One region of the Kitasatospora paranensis genome, then DNA from elsewhere that is predicted to be linked to it. Evidence: predicted binding sites of a transcription regulator. Region 1 holds the regulator's gene; each other region holds the start of a gene.
What was found. Region 1 encodes HrcA, which represses chaperone genes, less so after heat shock. Its sites were predicted from a motif close to TTNGCACTCNGNNNNNCNGAGTGCNAA; they were not measured.
Positions count from the first base shown of each region.

Region 1 (6,677 bases):
GTCGAGCTCGTGGACGGTGCCGTCGGAGAGTGCGACCAGCAGCACCCGGCCGTCGTGCGAGGCGACCGCGAGCTGCTTGCCGTCGGGCGAGAGTGCCAGGTCCAGGACCCGGCCGAGCCGGCCCGCGGCCAGCGTGCGGCGCTCGGCCTCCAGCACCGCGGGCGCGTACACCAGCGCGTCGTCGCCCTCGGCGTCGGTGACCCAGACGGCGCCCTGGGCGCCGTCGGCGCCGGGCACCACCCGGACGAGCCGGGCCCGCGTCCCGGGGGTCGCGTCCAGCACCCGGGCCGGGCCCTCACGGTGCGTCAGCCAGTGGACGGTGCCGCGCACGACGACCGCGCTGGCCCGGCCGGTGCGGTCCGGGGCGACGGTGGACAGCTGCCCGGCGGCGGGGACGGGGTGCGGCTGGCGGTGCGTCCGCGGGCCGGCCGGGCGGACGTCCAGCAGGCGCGGCTCGGCACCGTCGAGGTCCTCCAGCAGCCACAGGTCGCCGCCGCTGTGCCAGACCACGCGGCGGCCGTCGGTGGAGGCGTTGCGGGCGTAGAACACGTGGTCGCTGTGGCGGCGCAGGTCGGAGCCGTCGGGGAGGCTGGAGTAGAGCTGCCCGGTGCCCTCGTGGTCCGACAGGAAGGCGATCCGGCCGCCGACCCAGAGCGGCGACTCGACGTTGCCGTCGAGGTCGGCGTGCAGCCGCCGGAACTCCTCGCCGCCGGCCTCCCGGCCGCCGATCCAGAGCTTGCCGACCGTGCCGCCGCGGTAGCGCTTCCAGTGCGCGGGCTCGCGGCTGAACGCCGACAGCAGCAGCACCCGGTCGCCGTCCGGCTCCGGTGCCAGCCCGCCGATCGGCCCGTACGGCAGCCGGGTCGGCTCGCCGCCGTCCAGCGGGACGGCAAACGCCCAGCTGCGGCGGAGCGTCGCCTGCCCGGCCGTGGTGACGGCGATCGGCCGGCCGTCGGCCGTCCAGCCGCGCAGCGCGGTGCGGGGGCTGCCCCAGTGGGTGAGCCGGCGGGAGGGCCCGCCGTCGGTGGGGGCGACGTGGATCTCGGGGGCGCCGTCGCGGGTGGACGTCCAGGCGACGTGGCGTCCGTCGGGCGAGAAGCGCGGGTGGCTGACGGGGGTCTGGTCGGCCGTCAGTCGCCACGCCCGGCCGCCGTCCAGCGGCGCCAGCCAGACGTCGTCCTCGGCGACGAAGGCGACCAGGTCGCCGTGCAGGTGGGGATGGCGCAGGTAGGCGCCCGAGGTGGTGCTCTGCGGTTCGGTCACAGCGCCACCCTAGGCAGGCGCGGGACGCCGCGCAGGGGGTTTCCGCACGACCGCCGCAACGGGTTCGGGTCCGTACGACCGGGCGGGGACCGGCCGCCGGACCGGACAGGCGCGGAACCGGATCAGGACCGGGTCAGGACCAGCGGCCGGTGCGGCCGAGCAGCAGGGCGCCGGCCGCGACCCCCGCGGTGGAGGTGCGGAGCACCGACGGGCCGAGCCGGTACGGGAGGGCGCCCGCCCCGGCGAACGCGGCGAGCTCCTCCGGGGAGACGCCGCCCTCCGGGCCGACCACGAGGACGATGTCGCCGCTGTCGGGCAGCGGGGCGGCGGCGAGCGGCGCGGCCCCGTCCTCGTGCAGCACCGCGGCCAGCGCGGCGGCCCCGAGCAGCGGGAGGAGCTGACGGGTCGTCACGAGGTCGTGGATCTCGGGGAACCGCAGCCGGCGGGACTGCTTGCCGGCCTCGCGGGCGGTCGCCCGCCACTTGGCGAGCGCCTTGGCGCCGCGCTCGCCCTTCCACTGGGTGATGCAGCGGGAGGCGGCCCAGGGGATCACCGCGTCCACGCCGACCTCGGTCATGGTCTCCACCGCGACCTCGCCGCGGTCGCCCTTCGGGAGCGCCTGGACGACGGTGATCCGCGGGGCGGGGGCCGGCTCCTCGCGGACGGCGACGACCGCGATGTCGAGCGCGTCCTTGCCGTGCACGGCGCTCACCGTGCCGTCCACGCCGTGGCCGAGGCCGTCGGCGAGGGTGACGGCCTCGCCGGGCGCGAGCCGCTTCACCGCGGCGGCGTGCCGCCCCTCGGGCCCGTCCAGCCGCAGCACGGCACCCGGCGCGGCGCCGGCCAGCAGGGCGCTCTCGACGACGAAGACGGGCGCGGTCATGGTGGGGGTGTCCTTCCGGGTGCGGGCACGGGGACGGCGGACGGGGGCGCTGCGGGATCCCCGCGGCGCCCCCGTCCGCCGATGACGGCCTGGGTGGCCTAGGGCTTGTCCGACAATTCGCGTCGCATCAGCGCGCGGCTCCCCGGCCTCCGGCCGGGAGGTACCCCCAATGCGCGCCCGGCTGGGCGTGCCGCCGTGTCGGCCTCGTACTGGACGTACTTGGCCGATGCGGCGGGACGTCCAGGTGGGGGCTCCTCCCGGCCGAAGGCTGGGGGAGGATGATCCGGCGTCGCGCGCGCGGCGGGAATTGTCAGACAAGCCCTAGCGGCCGTTGAAGGCGTCCTTGAGGCGGGAGAACAGCCCCTGCTGGCCGGGTGCGAACTGCCCGGAGGGCCGCTCCTCGCCGCGCAGCACGGCCAGCCGGCGCAGCAGGTCCTCCTGCTCGGGGTCGAGCTTGGTGGGCGTCTGCACCTCGACATGCACTATCAGGTCGCCCCGGCCGCCGCCGCGCAGGTGGGTGATGCCGCGGCCGTGCAGCGGGATCGACTGGCCGGACTGCGTGCCGGGCCGGATGTCGACCTCCTCCATCCCGTCGAGGGTCTGCAGCGGCACCTGGGTGCCGAGCGAGGCCGCGGTCATCGGGATGGTGACGGTGCAGTGCAGGTCGTCGCCGCGGCGCTGGAACGTCGGGTGGGCGATCTCGGCGATCTCGACGTACAGGTCGCCGGCCGGGCCGCCGCCGGGGCCGACCTCGCCCTCGCCGGCGAGCTGGATCCGGGTGCCGTTGTCGACACCGGCGGGGATCTTGACGGTCAAGGTGCGGCGGGCGCGGACCCGGCCGTCGCCGGCGCACTCCGGGCAGGGGGTGGGCACGACGGTGCCGAAGCCCTGGCACTGCGGGCAGGGGCGGGAGGTCATGACCTGGCCCAGGAAGGACCGGGTGACCTGGGAGACCTCGCCCTTGCCGCGGCACATGTCGCAGGTCTGCGCGGAGGTGCCGGGGGCGGCGCCCTCACCGCTGCAGGTGGTGCAGGTGACGGCGGTGTCGACCTGGAGTTCCTTGGTGGTGCCGAAGGTGGCCTCCTCCAGGGTGATCTCCAGGCGGATCATCGCGTCCTGGCCGCGCCGGGTCCGCGAGCGCGGGCCGCGCTGGCCGCCCGCCGCGCCGAAGAACGCGTCCATGATGTCGGAGAAGCCGAACCCGGCCGCGCCGAAGCCGCCCGCGCCGCCGCCTCCGCCGTTCGGGGAGAGCGGGTCGCCGCCGAGGTCGTAGACCTGGCGCTTGGCCGGGTCCGAGAGCACCTCGTAAGCGGCGTTGATCTCCTTGAACCGCTCCTGGGTCTTCGGGTCCGGGTTGACGTCCGGGTGCAGTTCACGCGCGAGGCGCCGGAACGCCTTCTTGATCTCGTCCTGCCCCGCATCCCGTCGGACGCCGAGTACCGCGTAGTAGTCCGTGGCCACCAAATGCTCCGCTTGTTCCGCCTCTAGAAGTGCTTGCGACTGGGTCCGCGCCGGGCGCGGGCTGCTCTACGACTCGGCCAGGATCTGACCCACGTACCGTGCCACCGCTCGCACCGCCCCCATTGTGCCCGGGTAATCCATCCGGGTCGGACCGATCACTCCCAGCTTTGCCACGCTCTGGTCGCCCGAACCGTAACCGACGGAGACGACCGACGTGGAATTGAGACCCTCGTAGTCGTTCTCCCGGCCGATTCTGACCGTCATCGCGGACTCCGCGGTCTCACCCAGCAGGCGGAGCAGCACGACCTGCTCCTCCAGGGCCTCCAGGACCGGCTGGATGGTGAGCGGGAAGTCGTGGCCGAAGCGGGTCAGGTTGGCCGTGCCGGCCAGCATGATCCGCTCCTCGTTCTGCTCGGCGAGCGTCTCGAAGAGGGTCGCCAGGACGGTGGCAACGGCCGGGCGGTCGCCGGCCTCGAAGGTGGCGGGCAGGTCCTCCAGCAGCTCCGGGACGTCCGGCAGCCGCCGGCCGCCGGCCCGGGCGTTCAGCCGGGCCCGCAGGTCCGCCAGGAGGTTCTCGCCGACCGTGCCCGGGCAGTCGACCATCCGCTGCTCCACCCGGCCGGTGTTGGTGATCAGCACCAGCATCACCTTCGCCGGGCCGAGCGCGACCAGCTCGACGTGCCGCACGGTGGACCGGGTCAGCGACGGGTACTGGACGACGGCGACCTGCCGGGTCAGCTGCGCGAGCAGCCGGACGGTGCGGGCCACCACGTCGTCGAGGTCGACCGCCGCCTCCAGGAAGTGCCGGATCGCCCGGCGCTCGGGCGGCGTCATCGGCTTGACCTCGGCCAGCCGGTCGACGAACAGCCGGTAGCCCTTGTCGGTGGGGATCCGGCCGGCGCTGGTGTGCGGCTGGTGGATGAAGCCGTCCTCCTCCAGCGCCGCCATGTCGTTGCGGACGGTGGCCGGGGAGACGCCGAGGTTGTGCCGCTCGACCAGGGCCTTGGAGCCGACCGGCTCCTCGGTGCCCACGTAGTCCTGGACGATGGCCCGCAGCACGGCGAGCCGCCGCTCGTCCAGCGGCCGGACGGTGGAACGGGTGTCGACCAGGCGGGCGTCTGCCCTGCCGTCGTCGGCCTTGCGCTCGCCGGCCATGGGGCACGCACCTCCGTCGTCGTCCGTTGAGTCGGTAGCCGTCCGGTGTCTGGCACTCTGGATGGCAGAGTGCCAGAACCGTACCTGCCAGTGTAAGGCCCACCTCCGGCGGCAGGAACGGGCCGCCCACGTGATCCTCGACCGATCGCGTCGTGGCGGACGGTGCCGCATCGGGCGGCGGGTGGCAGCATCGAAGGCGAGCGAGCTACCGAAGGAGCAGCGATGTCGGCGTCACGGCAGCACTCCCGATTCGCACCCGACCGGGGTCTGACCGGTCGGATGGTCACCACCATGTTCCTCATCGGCCTGGTCTACGTCGGCTTCACCGGGCTGCTGATCGCCCTGTTGCGCGGCGCTTGGCCGATCATCGTGCTGATCTCCGGCGGGCTGTTCGTGGCCCAGTTCTGGTTCAGCGACAAGATCACCGAGCGGGCGATGGGCGCCCACGCGGTGAGCCCCGAGCAGTACCCGCAGCTGCACGGCACCGTCGACCGGCTCTGTGCCCTGGCGGACATGCCCAAACCGCGGGTGGCGGTCGCCGACAACGACATGCCCAACGCCTTCGCCACCGGGCGCAACCCGGACAACGCCGTGGTCTGCGTCACCACCGGGCTGCTGCGCCGGCTGGAGCCGGAGGAGCTGGAGGGCGTCCTCGCCCACGAGCTCTCCCACGTCGCCCACCGGGACGTCGCCGTGATGACCATCGCGGGCTTCCTCGGCGTCCTGGCCGGCGCGATGACCCGGATCGCCTTCTACGGCGGCTTCTACGGCAACAACCGCAACAGCAACGACCCGAACACCGCCATCGCGATGATCGTCATCCCGCTGGCCAGCATGGTCGTCTACGCGCTGAGCTTCCTGCTCACCCGGCTGCTCTCGCGCTACCGCGAGCTCGCCGCCGACCGGGCCGCCGCCCAGCTCACCGGCCGGCCCAGCGCGCTGGCCTCCGCCCTCACCAAGGTCACCGGGCAGATCGCGGCCATCCCCTCCGAGGACCTGCGCCGCTCCCAGCCCTACAACGCCTTCTACTTCGCCCCCGCGCTGAGCGCCCGGGAGACGGCCGCCCAGCTGTTCTCCACCCACCCGACGCTGGAGCAGCGGCTGGCCCAGCTGGCGAAGATCTCCAACGAACTCGGCCACTGAACCGGCCGCCGAGAGGACTCTCCGTGGGATTCCTGGACGCCTTGCTGGGCCGCAGCAAGCCGGTCAAGCCCGACCTCGACCAGCTGTTCGGCATCCCGTCCGCCGCCCTCACCCTGGAGGCGGCGGCCGGGTACCGCCCGACCGGCCTCGGCTCGGTCTGCTTCGCCGCCGTCGAGGGCGGTGCCTTCGACGAGGTCCAGCGGCAGGTCAGGGCACTGCTGGACGCCGACACCGACCGCGGCGGCGCACCGGTGGAGGGCTCCCAGGACGGGTACGGCTACTCCTGGCTGCTCGCCCGGCACACCCCCGAGGAGCTGCCCGACCTGGTCAACGACCTGCACGCGGTCAACAGCGAGCTGGAGGCCAACGGCTTCGGCCCGCAGCTGCTCTGCTCGATCGTCGGCTTCCGCAACGACGCCGGGCAGTCGCTCGGCCTGGTGTACCTCTACAAGCGCGGGACGTTCTACCCGTTCGCCCCGATGCCCGGCGGCGGCGAGAAGCGCAACAGCCCGGTCGAGCTCCAGATCAAGGCGATGCTCGGCGACGACCTCCGGCTGGAACAGGACCTCAGCCGCTGGTTCCCGGTCTGGGGAGCCCCGGGGCTGTAGCCGGACGCGGCGGAGCCCTAGGGTCGTCGGATGACCGACCGGACGGACACCGCCGCGACCGCCCCCTCGCCCGCGCTGCTCGACGAGGCGGTCGCCGCCCTGCGCTCGCCCGACCCGGTGGTGCGCGACGAGCAGGCGTACACCCAGCTGGCCCGCTGGGTGCC
Region 1 is NZ_BAABKV010000001.1:2,992,862-2,999,538, forward strand. It holds gene ABEB13_RS14645 (S41 family peptidase) at 1-1,263, opposite strand, end outside; gene ABEB13_RS14650 (16S rRNA (uracil(1498)-N(3))-methyltransferase) at 1,397-2,146, opposite strand; gene dnaJ (molecular chaperone DnaJ) at 2,468-3,607, opposite strand; gene hrcA (heat-inducible transcriptional repressor HrcA) at 3,674-4,762, opposite strand; gene htpX (zinc metalloprotease HtpX) at 4,985-5,905, shown strand; gene pspAB (PspA-associated protein PspAB) at 5,929-6,513, shown strand; gene ABEB13_RS14675 (DUF2785 domain-containing protein) at 6,544-6,677, shown strand, end outside.

Region 2 (6,677 bases), 680 kb from region 1:
CAGCGGCTCTACGAGCGCTTCGGCTTCCGCCCGGTCGGCGTCCGCCGCGGCTACTACCAGCCCGCGAACGTCGACGCGCTCGTCATGCGACTCGACCACCCCCGCACGATGCGAAGGACCCGAAGAATGGCTGACGAACCGCTCGTCCTCGGTATCGAGACCTCCTGCGACGAGACCGGCGTCGGCATCGTCCACGGCACCACACTGCTCGCCGACGCCGTCGCCTCCAGCGTCAACGACCACGCCCGGTACGGCGGCGTCGTCCCCGAGATCGCCAGCCGGGCCCACCTGGAGGCGATGGTCCCCACCATCCGGCGGGCTCTCGACACCGCCGGCGTCAAGGCCTCCGACCTCGACGGCATCGCCGTCACCGCCGGCCCCGGCCTGGCCGGGGCCCTGCTGGTCGGCGTCTCCGCCGCCAAGGCCTACGCCTGGGCGCTCGACAAGCCGCTGTACGGGGTCAACCACCTCGCCTCGCACATCTGCGTCGACCAGCTGGAGCACGGCCGGCTCCCCGAGCCGACCATGGCGCTGCTGGTCTCCGGCGGCCACTCCTCGCTGCTGATGTCCACCGACATCACCAGCGACGTCCGCCCGCTCGGCGCCACCATCGACGACGCCGCCGGCGAGGCCTTCGACAAGGTCGCCCGGGTGCTCGGCCTCGGCTTCCCCGGCGGCCCGGTGGTCGACCGGATGGCCCGCGACGGCGACGGCAGGGCCATCGCCTTCCCGCGCGGCCTCAGCACGGCGAGCGACCCCGCCTACGACTTCTCGTTCTCCGGCCTGAAGACCGCCGTCGCCCGCTGGGTCGAGGCCAGGCGCCGGGCCGGCGAGGAGGTGCCGGTCGCCGACGTCGCCGCCTCCTTCCAGGAGGCCGTCACCGACGTCCTCACCCGCAAGGCCGTCCGCGCCTGCAAGGACAACGGCGTCGACCACCTGATGATCGGCGGCGGCGTCGCCGCTAACTCCCGGCTGCGCGAGATGGCCCAGCAGCGCTGCGACAAGGCCGGCATCGTGCTCCGCGTGCCGCGCCCCGGCCTGTGCACCGACAACGGCGCCATGGTCGCCGCGCTCGGCTCCGAGATGGTCCGCCGGGGCCGCACCCCGTCCGCCTTCGACCTGTCCGCGGACTCCTCGCTGCCGGTCACCGAGACCCACGTGCCGCACACCGACCTGCACGCGGCCGCGCACGAGTCGCTGCGGTGACCTCGGCCCTGATGTGGGAGGCCCGGGCCGCCGCCGGACGGGCCGCCGACCTGGAGCGCTGGGCCCGCGACACCGCGCTGCCCGCGCTGCGCACCGCCGGCCCCGAACGCGCCGAACTGCTCACCGCGGACGGCGACCGGGTGCTGCTGATCACCTGGTGGGCGGGGGCTCCGGCGGCCGTCCCCGACCCGCCCGGCGACCTGCTGGCCCGCCCGGTGCACCGCTGGTCCTTCACCAGCCGCCACGTCGAGTAGCGTGCCTTCCTGAGAGTTCGCTGAACACGGGGTGGGGGCATGCTGTGCTGAAGAGGTCATGGTGGGCTGCGACGGGAGTGCTGGCGCTCCTCACGGTCGTCAGCGGCTGCGGCGGCGGGGCGCCGGCCAGGCCCAGGACGCAGGCGCCCCCGCGCAGGACACCGCCGCCCCGGGCGGCACGGCGAGCACCGGGGCCTCCCCGGCGGCCCCGGGCGCCTCCGACGCGGCCTGGGCCAAGTGGGGCCTCAAGCCGCTGCCCGCGGCCCCGCCCGCCCCCGCCGACAAGCCGATCAAGCTCACCCGCACCGGTCAGGTGCCGGTCTTCAGCGCGGTGCCGACCAGCGACCGGGTCGTCTTCGTCACCCTCGACGACGGCGCCGAGAAGGACCCGAAGTTCGTCGCCATGATGAACGACCTCAGGGTGCCGTTCTCGATGTTCCTGACCCGCGACATCATCAGCGGCGACTACGGCTACTTCAAGCCGCTGCAGGCCCTCGGCAACCACATCCAGAACCACACCGTCGACCACCCGGTGATGAGCAAGGCCTCCCCGGAGAAGCAGAAGAGCGAGGTCTGCGACGACCAGACCGCGCTCACCCGGGAGTACGGCACGCCGCCGCTGCTGTTCCGCCCGCCGTACGGAGACGGCGCCCACACCGCAGCGCTGAACACCGCGGTGCAGGCCTGCGGCCCGCGCGCGGTGGTGCTCTGGCGCGAGACCATGCAGATCCACGACATGCAGTACCAGACCGCCGACAAGAAGCTCCGCCCCGGCGACATCATCCTCGCCCACTTCCGCGGCCCGAAGGACCTCAAGGGCGAGACCATGACCGCGATGTTCGGCGAACTGCTCAGCCGGATCCAGGAGCAGGGCTTCGCGGTCGCCCGGCTGGAGGACTACGTCGCCGCGCCGACCGGCTGACCCAGCATCATCAGCGGGCCGTGGTCCGTCCGGCTGAGGATCACCGTCACCTCGTGGGGGCCGCTCGGCCGCAACTGCCGGCGCAGCTCCTCCGGGGTGACGGCCATCCCCCGCTTCTTGATCACCACGGTGCCGGCGCCGCGCTCCCGCAGCAGCGCCTTCAGCCGCTTCACGTTGTACGGCAGCGCCTCGCCGATCTCGTAGGCGTGCGCGTACGGGGTGGCCACCAGCTCGTCCGAGGTCACGTAGGCGATCATCGGGTCGATCAGCCGCCCGCGGACCTGCCCGGCGACGTCGGAGACCAGGCCGGCCCGGATCACCGCGCCGTCCGGCTCGTAGAGGTACCGCCCCACCGGCCCGGCCGTCGCCGGGGTGCCCGTGCCGGTCAGCGTGTGGTCGCCGGGCAGCAGCGTCGCCCGGTACGGGTCGGCCGCGCCGGTGCCGAACCACAGCACGGCCTCCTTCACCTCGCCGCGGTCGGAGACCCACTCGGCCTCCGCTCCGTCCGGTACCAGGGCGTGCGGGATGCCCGGCGCCACCTTGAGCGCCCCGTACGGGGTGCGGCGGGCCGCCTCGATCGCCCAGGAGAGCGGCGGGGAGTACGCCTCGGGGTCGAACACCCGGCCCCGGGCGGTACGCCGCGCCGGGTCGGTGAACACCGCGTCGAAGCCGGCCGGATCGACGTCGGCGACGTCCGCGCAGCGCACCTCGATCCGGTCGGCCAGGCCCAGCGCCGCCGCGTTGGCCCCGGCCACCGCGCAGGTCAGCTCGGAGCGGTCGACGGCGAGCACCGACACGCCCGCCCGCGCCAGCGCGATCGCGTCGCCGCCGATGCCGCAGCACAGGTCGGCGAGCCGCCGCACGCCCAGCGCGGCGAAACGCCCGGCCCGCCACTCGGCGACGCTGCGCCGGGTGGCCTGCTCGACGCCGTCCGGCGTGAAGTACATGGCCTCCGCGTCGGCGCCGAACTTGGCGGCGGCCCGCTGCCGCAGCCGGGCCTGCTCGAACGCGGCCCGGACCAGCTCGGCCGGGTGGCTGCGCCGCAGCCTGGTCGCCAGCGCCAGCTCGTCCGCCTCGCGGAATCCGCGCAGCTCGGCCAGGAGCGCCTGGCCCTCGTCGGTCAGCAGGGCCCGGAACGATTCGATCTCCACCCCGCCATTGTCCCGGTCGGCCGGATCAGCCGCCGACGCAGTTGTTGCTGCCGCTGAAGCACGGCTGGTAACCCGAGGGCAGGGGTGCGGCCGCAGCCGCTCGCGGTCGCGCACGTCGGAGGCATGCGCGGCGAGCGCGCCGACCGCCAGGGCGGCCACCAGCAGTCCGTGCACGGTGGCGGTGATCCACAGTCGGCGGCGGCCCGCGAGGACCGCCACCAGGAGAGCGGCCAGGGCGAACCCGCCCAGCACCCGGTAGGGCGTCCAGTCGACGGGGGCGGCGGCCTGTTCGGCCGCGCTCCGCGGCGGCTCGGCCCAGGTGTGCAGGCCCAGGACGAGCAGGGTCCACCAGCCGGCCAGGGCCTGGAGGGCGATGAGGGCGAGCATCAGGAGGAGGTCGGCGACGGGCTGCGGACGGCGGCGCGGCACGGCGGTCTCGGTCACGGGTGGGAGTCTGCCCGGCCCCGCGGCGGCCGCACCTGAGTACGGGTACTCGGTTTCTCCGCGATTCTGCGGGCCGCGCCGTTGGCACTCTGGTTGACTGAGTGCTAACAGCGGCCTATGGTCGTTCCTGGCACTCCCCCGGGCGAGTGCCAACGCGACGGAGTTCGCCTGACCCCCGCGACGGCAGGCGTGCAGACATCGCCCATCCCTGTTAGACAACCCCGTAATCTCCGAAGGGGAGCTCGGACGTGACCACCAGCACCAAGGTTGCCATCAAGCCGCTCGAGGACCGCATCGTGGTCCAGCCGCTCGACGCCGAGACCACCACGGCCTCCGGCCTGGTTATCCCGGACACCGCCAAGGAGAAGCCCCAGGAGGGCGTCGTCCTGGCCGTCGGCCCGGGCCGCTTCGAGGATGGCCAGCGCCTGCCGCTCGACGTCGCCGTCGGCGACATCGTCCTCTACTCCAAGTACGGCGGCACCGAGGTCAAGTACCAGGGCGAGGAGTACCTCGTCCTCTCGGCTCGCGACGTTCTCGCCATCATCGAGAAGTAAGCCGTCACAGCACGCCCCGGAACCGCGTCAGCACTGACCCGGGCCGGGGCGTGCCTGTTGGTCCATCCGCACAACCCCCTGAGGAAACGGGAACATGGCGAAGATCCTGCAGTTCGACGAGGACGCCCGCCGCTCGCTGGAGCGCGGTGTCAACAAGCTGGCCGACACCGTCAAGGTGACCATCGGCCCCAAGGGCCGCAACGTCGTCATCGACAAGAAGTTCGGCGCCCCCACCATCACCAACGACGGTGTGACGATCGCCCGCGAGGTCGAGCTCGACGACCCGTACGAGAACCTCGGCGCGCAGCTCGTCAAGGAGGTGGCCACCAAGACCAACGACGTCGCGGGTGACGGCACCACCACCGCGACCGTGCTCGCCCAGGCCCTGGTCAACGAGGGCCTGCGCAACGTCGCCGCGGGCGCCGGCCCGGCCGCCCTGAAGAAGGGCATCGACAAGGCCGTCGCCGCCGTCTCCGAGCACCTCCTCTCGATCGCCCGCGAGATCGAGGGCAAGGACGACGTCGCCGCCGTCGCGTCCCTCTCCGCGCAGGACACCCAGGTCGGCGAGCTCATCGCCGAGGCGATCGACAAGGTCGGCAAGGACGGTGTCATCACCGTCGAGGAGTCCAACACCTTCGGCGTCGAGCTCGAGTTCACCGAGGGCATGCAGTTCGACAAGGGCTACCTGTCGCCGTACTTCGTGACCGACGCGGAGCGTCAGGAGGCGGTCCTCGAGGACCCGTACATCCTGATCAACCAGGGCAAGATCTCCTCCATCCAGGAGCTCCTCCCGCTGCTGGAGAAGATCCTGCAGGGCGGCGCCTCGCGTCCGCTGCTGATCATCGCCGAGGACGTCGACGGCGAGGCGCTGTCCACCCTCGTGGTGAACAAGATCCGCGGCACCTTCAACGCGGTGGCCGTCAAGGCCCCGGCTTCGGCGACCGCCGCAAGGCGATCCTCGGTGACATCGCCGTCCTCACCGGCGCGACCGTCATCTCCGAGGAGGTCGGCCTCAAGCTCGACCAGGCCGGTCTGGACGTGCTCGGCAGCGCCCGCCGCATCACCGTCACCAAGGACGAGACCATCCTCGTCGACGGTGCCGGTGACTCGGAGGCCGTGGCCGGCCGCGTCGGCCAGATCAAGGCCGAGATCGGTGCCACCGACTCCGACTGGGACCGCGAGAAGCTGCAGGAGCGCCTGGCCAAGCTGGCCGGCGGCGTCTGCGTCATCAAGGTCGGCGCCGCCACCGAGGTGGAGCTCAAGGAGCGCAAGCACCGTCTGGAGGACGCCATCTCCGCGACCCGCGCCGCGGTCGAGGAGGGCATCGTCGCCGGCGGTGGCGCCTCGCTCGTCCACGCCGCCAAGGTCCTCGACGGCGGCCTCGGCCTGTCCGGCGACGAGGCCACCGGTGTCGCGGTCGTCCGCAAGGCGCTCGCCGAGCCGCTGCGCTGGATCGCCCAGAACGCCGGTCTCGAGGGCTACGTCATCACCCACAAGGTCGCCGAGCTGGACGCCGGCTTCGGCTACAACGCGGCCACCGGCGAGTACGGCGACCTGCTGAAGGCCGGCGTCATCGACCCGGTCAAGGTCACCCGCTCCGCCCTGGAGAACGCCGCCTCCATCGCCTCCCTGCTCCTCACCACCGAGACCCTCGTGGTGGAGAAGAAGGAGGAGGAGGCCGACGGCGGCCACGGCCACTCGCACGGCGGCCACGGCCACTCCCACTGACGCAGGTCCGTCCTCCGGAGGCCCGGCCCCCGCCCGCGCGGCGGGGGCCGGGCCTCCGGCGTGTCCGCGGCCCGTCCGCGCCGCGTGCGGCGTGCGGCGCCGGACGCGCCCGCCGACCCAAGGCGGGCTTATACCCTGGGCGCATGATCGAGGCCCGTCACCTGCGCGTCCTGCGCGCCGTCGCCCGGACCGGCTCCTTCTCGGCCGCCGCCCGGGAACTCGGATGCACCCAGCCGGCCGTCAGCCAGCAGATGAAGGCGCTGGAGAAGTCGGTGGCCACCCCGCTGGTCGTCCGCTCCGCCCGGGGGATGCAGCTCAGCGAGGCCGGTGAGGTGCTGCTGAAGCACGCGGCCGGCATCCTGGCCGGGCTGTCCGCCGCCGAGGAGGAGGTGGCGGCGATCGCCGGGCTGCGCGCCGG
Region 2 is NZ_BAABKV010000001.1:3,669,169-3,675,845, reverse strand. It holds partial or broken gene rimI (ribosomal protein S18-alanine N-acetyltransferase) at 1-75, shown strand, start outside; gene tsaD (tRNA (adenosine(37)-N6)-threonylcarbamoyltransferase complex transferase subunit TsaD) at 127-1,206, shown strand; gene ABEB13_RS17570 (hypothetical protein) at 1,203-1,460, shown strand; gene ABEB13_RS17565 (polysaccharide deacetylase family protein) at 1,519-2,382, shown strand; gene ABEB13_RS17560 (class I SAM-dependent methyltransferase) at 2,358-3,533, opposite strand; partial or broken gene ABEB13_RS17555 (DUF6234 family protein) at 3,615-3,920, opposite strand; gene groES (co-chaperone GroES) at 4,226-4,531, shown strand; partial or broken gene groL (chaperonin GroEL) at 4,626-6,259, shown strand; gene ABEB13_RS17540 (LysR family transcriptional regulator) at 6,403-6,677, shown strand, end outside.
Region 2: a site for HrcA is predicted at 4,059-4,085, ahead of groES (co-chaperone GroES). Genes of this name have one in related genera too.

Region 3 (6,677 bases), 1.8 Mb from region 1:
TCAGCCGGGCGACGAGCTCGCGGCTGCCGACCGGGCGGGCGCCGAGGGCGACGGCCTTCTCGTACCAGGGGGCCGGGATGTCGTAGTGATCCCGTTCGAAGGCGCGGGCGGGCGCGCCGAGCAGCGCGGCGAAGGCGTGCAGTTCCTCGTACGACACGTCGCTCACCAGGTGCGACCAGAGCTCCCCGTGGCCGGGCCAGGTCGGGGGGTCGACGAGGATCACGTGAGGGCACCGACCGGGGCCACGGCCACGCCCTCCTTGCCGCACACCCAGTGCGGTTCGGGCCCGAGCTCCGGCTCCACGCTGAGCGCGTGCGGGTCGCCCTCGGCCGCGCAGGCCTCGCACAGCGGCCAGCGGCCGTAGCCCTCCAGCAGGGCGTCCTGGACGTCCTGCGCGACCAGCCCGAGCACGTACTCCGTGCCGTCCGGCCACTGCTCCAGCCACCAGCGGCGGTGCGTGACGGCGTTCTCGACCAGGGACACCACCGCGGCGTCCGCGACGTCACGGGCGGTCAGGTCGGCGAGGATCAGCGCCCGGGCGCTGTGCAGGGCGGCTTCGATGTCAGGGGTGGCCATCCGTCCATTGTCCCGCAGGTCGCCCGGCGGCCGGGAAACCCGCGGTGCCCAGCGGTATCCCGAACGGCTCCGGCAGCGTGGGCGGCTCGGGAACGCCGCGAGGGCGGCCTCCCCGTGATGGGGAGACCGCCCTCGCAGAGCGTCAGGAGCTTGCCGATCCTCGGGAGGATCAGAAGTCCATGTCACCGCCCGGCATGCCGCCGCCGGCGGCCGCAGCGGCCTTCTCCGGCTTGTCGGCGATGACGGCCTCGGTGGTGAGGAAGAGCGCCGCGATGGAGGCGGCGTTCTGCAGCGCGGAGCGCGTGACCTTGGCCGGGTCGATGATGCCCGACGCGATCAGGTCGACGTACTCGTTGGTCGCGGCGTTCAGGCCGTGGCCGGCGGGAAGGTTGCGCACCTTCTCCACCACGACGCCGCCCTCGAGGCCGGCGTTGGTCGCGATCTGCTTGATCGGGGCCTCCAGCGCAACCTTGACGATGTTGGCACCGGTGGCCTCGTCGCCCTCCAGCTCCAGCTTGTCGAAGGCGACACCGGCCTGCAGCAGCGCGACGCCACCACCGGCGACGATGCCCTCCTCGACGGCGGCCTTCGCGTTGCGGACGGCGTCCTCGATGCGGTGCTTGCGCTCCTTGAGCTCGACCTCGGTCGCCGCGCCGGCCTTGATGACGGCCACGCCGCCGGCCAGCTTGGCGAGGCGCTCCTGGAGCTTCTCGCGGTCGTAGTCCGAGTCGCTGTTCTCGATCTCGGCGCGGATCTGGTTCACGCGGCCGGCGACCTGGTCGCTGTCGCCGCCACCGTCCACGATGGTGGTCTCGTCCTTGGTGATGACGACCTTGCGGGCGGTGCCGAGCAGGTCCAGGCCCGCGTTCTCGAGCTTGAGGCCGACCTCCTCGGAGATGACGGTGCCACCGGTGAGGATGGCGATGTCGCCGAGCATGGCCTTGCGGCGGTCACCGAAGCCCGGGGCCTTGACGGCGACGGACTTGAAGGTGCCACGGATCTTGTTCACGACCAGGGTCGACAGGGCCTCGCCCTCGACGTCCTCGGCGATGATGACGAGCGGCTTGCCGCTCTGCATGACCTTCTCCAGCAGCGGGAGGAGGTCCTTGACCGAGGAGATCTTGGAGTTGGCGATGAGGATGTAGGGGTCCTCGAACGAGGTCTCCATCCGCTCCAGGTCGGTCGCGAAGTACGCGGAGATGTAGCCCTTGTCGAAGCGCATGCCCTCGGTGAGCTCGAGCTCCAGACCGAAGGTGTTGCTCTCCTCGACGGTGATGACGCCTTCCTTGCCGACCTTGTCCATCGCCTCGGCGATGAGCTCGCCGATCTGGGTGTCGGCGGCGGAGATCGAGGCGGTGGAGGCGATCTGCTCCTTGGTCTCGACGTCCTTGGCCTGGGCCAGGAGCTGGTCGGAGACGGCGGCGACGGCCTTCTCGATGCCGCGCTTCAGGGCCATCGGGTTGGCGCCGGCGGCGACGTTGCGCAGACCCTCGCGGACGAGCGCCTGGGCGAGCACGGTGGCGGTGGTGGTGCCGTCACCCGCGACGTCGTCCGTCTTCTTGGCGACCTCCTTGACGAGCTCGGCACCGATCTTCTCGTACGGGTCCTCGAGCTCGATCTCCTTGGCGATGGAGACACCGTCGTTGGTGATCGTGGGGGCGCCCCACTTCTTCTCCAGAACGACGTTGCGACCCTTGGGGCCGAGCGTGACCTTCACTGCGTCGGCAAGCTGGTTCATACCGCGCTCAAGGCCGCGGCGAGCTTCCTCATCAAAGGCGATGATCTTGGCCATCAGAAGTGGTCCTCCGGGACACGGTCGACTGCTCGGACCAGAGGTGCCCGCGACGGACGGCCCTGGGAGCGGGGGTCCTGTCCCCTACCGCTCGCGGGGGCCTCACCGACCCGGTCCGCGTTGTCACTCTCAAGCTGTGAGTGCTAACGCCAATGATTAGCACTCCGGGGTGGCGAGTGCAAGCCCGTCGGCCGTGTCCGCGGTCCGTGTCCCGCGACCCCGCGGACGCCGACAGGCCCGTACGACGGTGTGTCGTACGGGCCTGTCGTGAAGAAAGGCGGCCGTCGGCGAGGACGAGCCGAGGCTCCACAGGGGAAGGTCAGGCCGCAGCGGCGCGGACCATGTCCGCCTGCGGACCCTTCTGTCCCTGGGAGATCTCGAACTCGACCCGCTGGCCCTCCTCGAGGGTGCGGTAGCCGTCCATCTGGATCGCGCTGTAGTGGACGAACACGTCCGCACCACCGTCGACCGCGATGAAGCCGTAGCCCTTCTCCGCGTTGAACCACTTGACGGTGCCCTGAGCCATTCCGAACTCCCCTTGTGCTGTGCTGGCCCTTCACGGGCCCGCACGGTGCGGGCCCAAGGTCTGGCAGGCCGGCCCGAGGGAACCCCCTGGACGCAGCCGCGCACGCCGCAGACCGCCGCCCTGCGCCCGGTACCGGGCCGCGCGAGCGGGTGACTGCGTCGATCGCGGCTGAATGTATCCGGCCGGGAGCCCTGTGCAACAGGCCCAACTTCGGAGGAATCGAGTACTCCGACAACGGATATGACGGGATGAATGCCGCAGAGAACGGCAATTCGCGCCGGACATAGCGGACGCAGGGCGACATAACGCCGGAGAAATTCTGACGCTCTCCTGACAGGTCCGCCACCGCATCGCCCACGCCCCGTCTCAGCGACCGGACGGCCCGCCACGCCCCTGCCCGGACCCTGCGTATGCGATCCGCGCGGAGCCGGGAAAGCGGAATTCGGCTGCAACGCACGACGTCAGGACCGATCGGGAAGCCGGAAGGAGCGGAGGTTCCGACATCCGGAACTCTACTCCCCCGCGGGCCTGTGCCATTCCACTGACCCTCCGGCAAAACGCGGCGGGCCGCCGTCGGAACCGGAAAAGCGGAATCCGGTCCGACGGCGGCCCAGGTGTGCGCGCCGGGCTCAGCAGCCGCCGGCCACCGCCGGGATGATCGACACGTTGGCGCCGTCCTTGATCTCGGTCTCCAGACCCTCGGCGAACCGCACGTCGTCGTCGTTGACGTAGACGTTGACGAAGCGGCGCAGCTTGCCCGCATCGTCGAGCAGGCGCGCGGCGATGCCGGCGTGGTTCTGCTCCAGGTCCGCGATGACGGCGGCCAGGGTGGCGCCCTCGGCGGTGACCTCGGCCGAACCGCCGGTGTAGGTGCGCAGGATGGTCGGGATGCGGACGTTGGCGCTCATGCGGGTGCTCCTTGGCGGAAGGGGTGGGCTGCTCAGACGAGGCCGGCGGCGCGGAAGGACTCCAGCGTCGGGCGGATGGTGGTGGTCAGGCCCGCGTCGGCGACTGCGTCCAGGGTCTTCAGGCCGTCGCCGGTGTTGATCGCGACGGTCTCCTTGGACGGGTCGAGCTGCCCGGTCTCGACCAGCTTCTTGAGCACGCCGATCGTGACGCCGCCGGCGGTCTCGGCGAAGATGCCCTCGGTGCGGGCGAGCAGCTTGATGGCCTCGACCACCTCGGCGTCCGTGACGTCCTCGACGGCGCCGCCGGTGCGGCGGGCGATGTCCAGCACGTACGGGCCGTCGGCCGGGTTGCCGATCGCCAGCGACTTCGCGATGGTGTCCGGCTTGACCGGGCGGATCACGTCGCGGCCGGCCTTGAAGGCCGCGGAGACCGGGGAGCAGCCCTCGGCCTGGGCGCCGAAGATCCGGTAGGGGCGGTCCTCGACCAGGCCGAGCCTGATCAGCTCCTGCAGGCCCTTGTCGATCTTGGTGAGCTGGGAGCCGGACGCGATCGGGATCACGATCTGCTCGGGGAGCCGCCAGCCGAGCTGCTCGCAGATCTCGAAGGCCAGCGTCTTGGAGCCCTCGCCGTAGTAGGGGCGGAGGTTGACGTTGACGAAGCCCCAGCCCTCGCCGGCCGGGTCGCCGATCAGCTCGGAGCAGAACCGGTTCACGTCGTCGTAGTTGCCGTCGATGCCGACCAGCGCACCGCCGTACACCCCGGCCATGACGATCTTGCCCTGCTCCAGGTCGTGCGGGATGAACACGCAGGAGTTGAAGCCGGCCCGGGCGGCGGCCGCGCCGACCGCGCCGGCCAGGTTGCCGGTGGAGGAGCAGGAGAGGGTGGTGAACTCGAACGCCCGGGCGGCCTCGATGGCGCAGGCCACGACCCGGTCCTTGAAGGAGTGCGTCGGGTTGCCGGAGTCGTCCTTGACGTGCAGCTGGGCGGTGAAGCCGAGCTCGCGGCCCAGGTTGTCGGCCTTGACCAGCGGGGTCCAGCCGGGGTTGAGGTTGGGCTTGTCGGCGACGTCCGCGGGGACGGGCAGCAGCGGGGCGTAGCGCCAGATGCTGGCCGGGCCGGCCTCGATGCGCTTGCGGAGCTCCTCGGCCTCGTACCCGCTGTAGTCGTACGCGATCTCCAGCGGGCCGAAGCACTCCGGACAGGCGAAGTCCGGGCCGAGCGGGGAGCGGGCGCCGCACTCGCGACAGGACAGCGCGGTGGCGGGGCCGAGGTCGACGGCGGTGGTCACGTCGGAGGGTGCAGGGGTAGCGGTAGCCATGGTGGCGGAGGCCTCTCTCCTCATCTTCCCCGTGGCGCGGTCGCGCCACAGGACGGAATTGGCACCTGTCCCGGCGGGCCTGCGGCGCCGCGCGAGAAGGTTGCCGGGACGTCGACGGGCCGTTCCCTCAGTCCCTCTGGATGAGCTCTGTGAAGTTGTGGGTCCTGCGCTGCGGTGACCCCGGCGTGCGATGGTCGGGCCGCAGTACGAAGACTGTATCCGAAGGCCCGTTGTGCGGGCCCGGATGTCCGATACGCGAGATGGCAGCAACGAGGAGCGAGACGTGACCGACCAGCCCCGCCCGGACGTCCTCCCGGAGGTGGCGTCCTGGCTGCGCCGCCGCTCCTGGACGGCGGCCGACCGGCCGGTGGAGCACCTGCTCGCCGCGAAGCGGGCGGCCGGCCCGGACGGCACGGTGAGCGTGGTCCTGCCGGCCCTGGACGAGGAGCCGACCGTCGGGGAGATCGTCACCCGGATCCGCGAGGAACTGATGGAGCGTCTGCCGCTGGTCGACGAGCTCGTGGTGGTCGACTCCGGCTCGGTGGACCGCACCGCCGAGACGGCCCGCGCGGCCGGCGCCCGGGTGGTGCACCGCGACGACCTGCTGCCCCGGGTCGCGGCCGCGCCCGGCAAGGGCGAGGTGCTCTGGCGGTCGCTGCTGGCGACCTCCGGCGCGATCGTCTGCTTCGTCGACGCCGACCTGCGGGAGTTCGACCCGGCGCTGGTCTCCGGCATCGTGGGACCACTGCTCACCGACCCGGGGATCCAGCTGGTCAAGGCGATGTACGACCGTCCGCTGGAGACCCAGGGCGCGGTGGTGCCGGCCGGCGGCGGCCGGGTGACCGAGCTGGTCGCCCGCCCGCTGCTGAACCTGCACTGGCCGCAGCTGGCCGGGTTCGTGCAGCCGCTGGGGGCGAGTACGCGGCGCGGCGCGGCCTGCTGGAGCGGCTGCCCTTCCCGACCGGCTACGGGGTCGAGCTGGGACTGCTGGTGGACGCGCTGGAGGAGGTCGGGCTCGACGCGCTGGCCCAGGTGGACGTGGGTGTGCGGCACCACCGGCACCAGGACGGGCAGGCACTCGGCCGGATGGCGGCGACGATCTACCGCACCGCGCTGGAACGGCTGGACCGCAGCCACCGGCTGAAGGCCTCCGCGGACCTGGTCCGCCCGTTGCTCACCCAGTTCGACCGCGACCCGGAGAGCAGCGGCTTCACCGCGCACACCCACCCGGTCAGCTCCCTGGAGCGGCCGCCGATGCGGACCGTTCCGGAGTACCGGCAGCGCCGCGCGTTTCCCTGAAGTTCACCGGACACCGGGCCGCGCGCCGCCGCCGAATGGTTTGCACCCCCGGCCGCGCGGCAAGCTAGGGGATATGGCCGATCTCGCGTTCGAACCCCAGCAGCAGTCCGGCGCCGCCCCCATCCTGGTGGCCTCGAACCGCGGCCCGGTGTCCTTCAGCAGCGAGGACGACGGCACGCTCACCCTGCGCAGAGGCGGTGGCGGGCTGGTCTCCGGGCTCTCCGCCATCGACGACCCGACCGCGGTCTGGGTCTGCG
Region 3 is NZ_BAABKV010000001.1:4,779,296-4,785,972, reverse strand. It holds gene ABEB13_RS23115 (DUF4031 domain-containing protein) at 1-223, opposite strand, end outside; gene ABEB13_RS23110 (hypothetical protein) at 220-576, opposite strand; gene groL (chaperonin GroEL) at 746-2,368, opposite strand; gene ABEB13_RS23100 (cold-shock protein) at 2,688-2,894, opposite strand; gene ABEB13_RS23095 (MoaD/ThiS family protein) at 3,524-3,802, opposite strand; gene thrC (threonine synthase) at 3,835-5,121, opposite strand; SAM riboswitch class I at 5,139-5,268, opposite strand; partial or broken gene ABEB13_RS23085 (glucosyl-3-phosphoglycerate synthase) at 5,441-6,420, shown strand; gene ABEB13_RS23080 (alpha,alpha-trehalose-phosphate synthase (UDP-forming)) at 6,494-6,677, shown strand, end outside.
Region 3: a site for HrcA is predicted at 2,525-2,551, ahead of groL (chaperonin GroEL). Genes of this name have one in related genera too.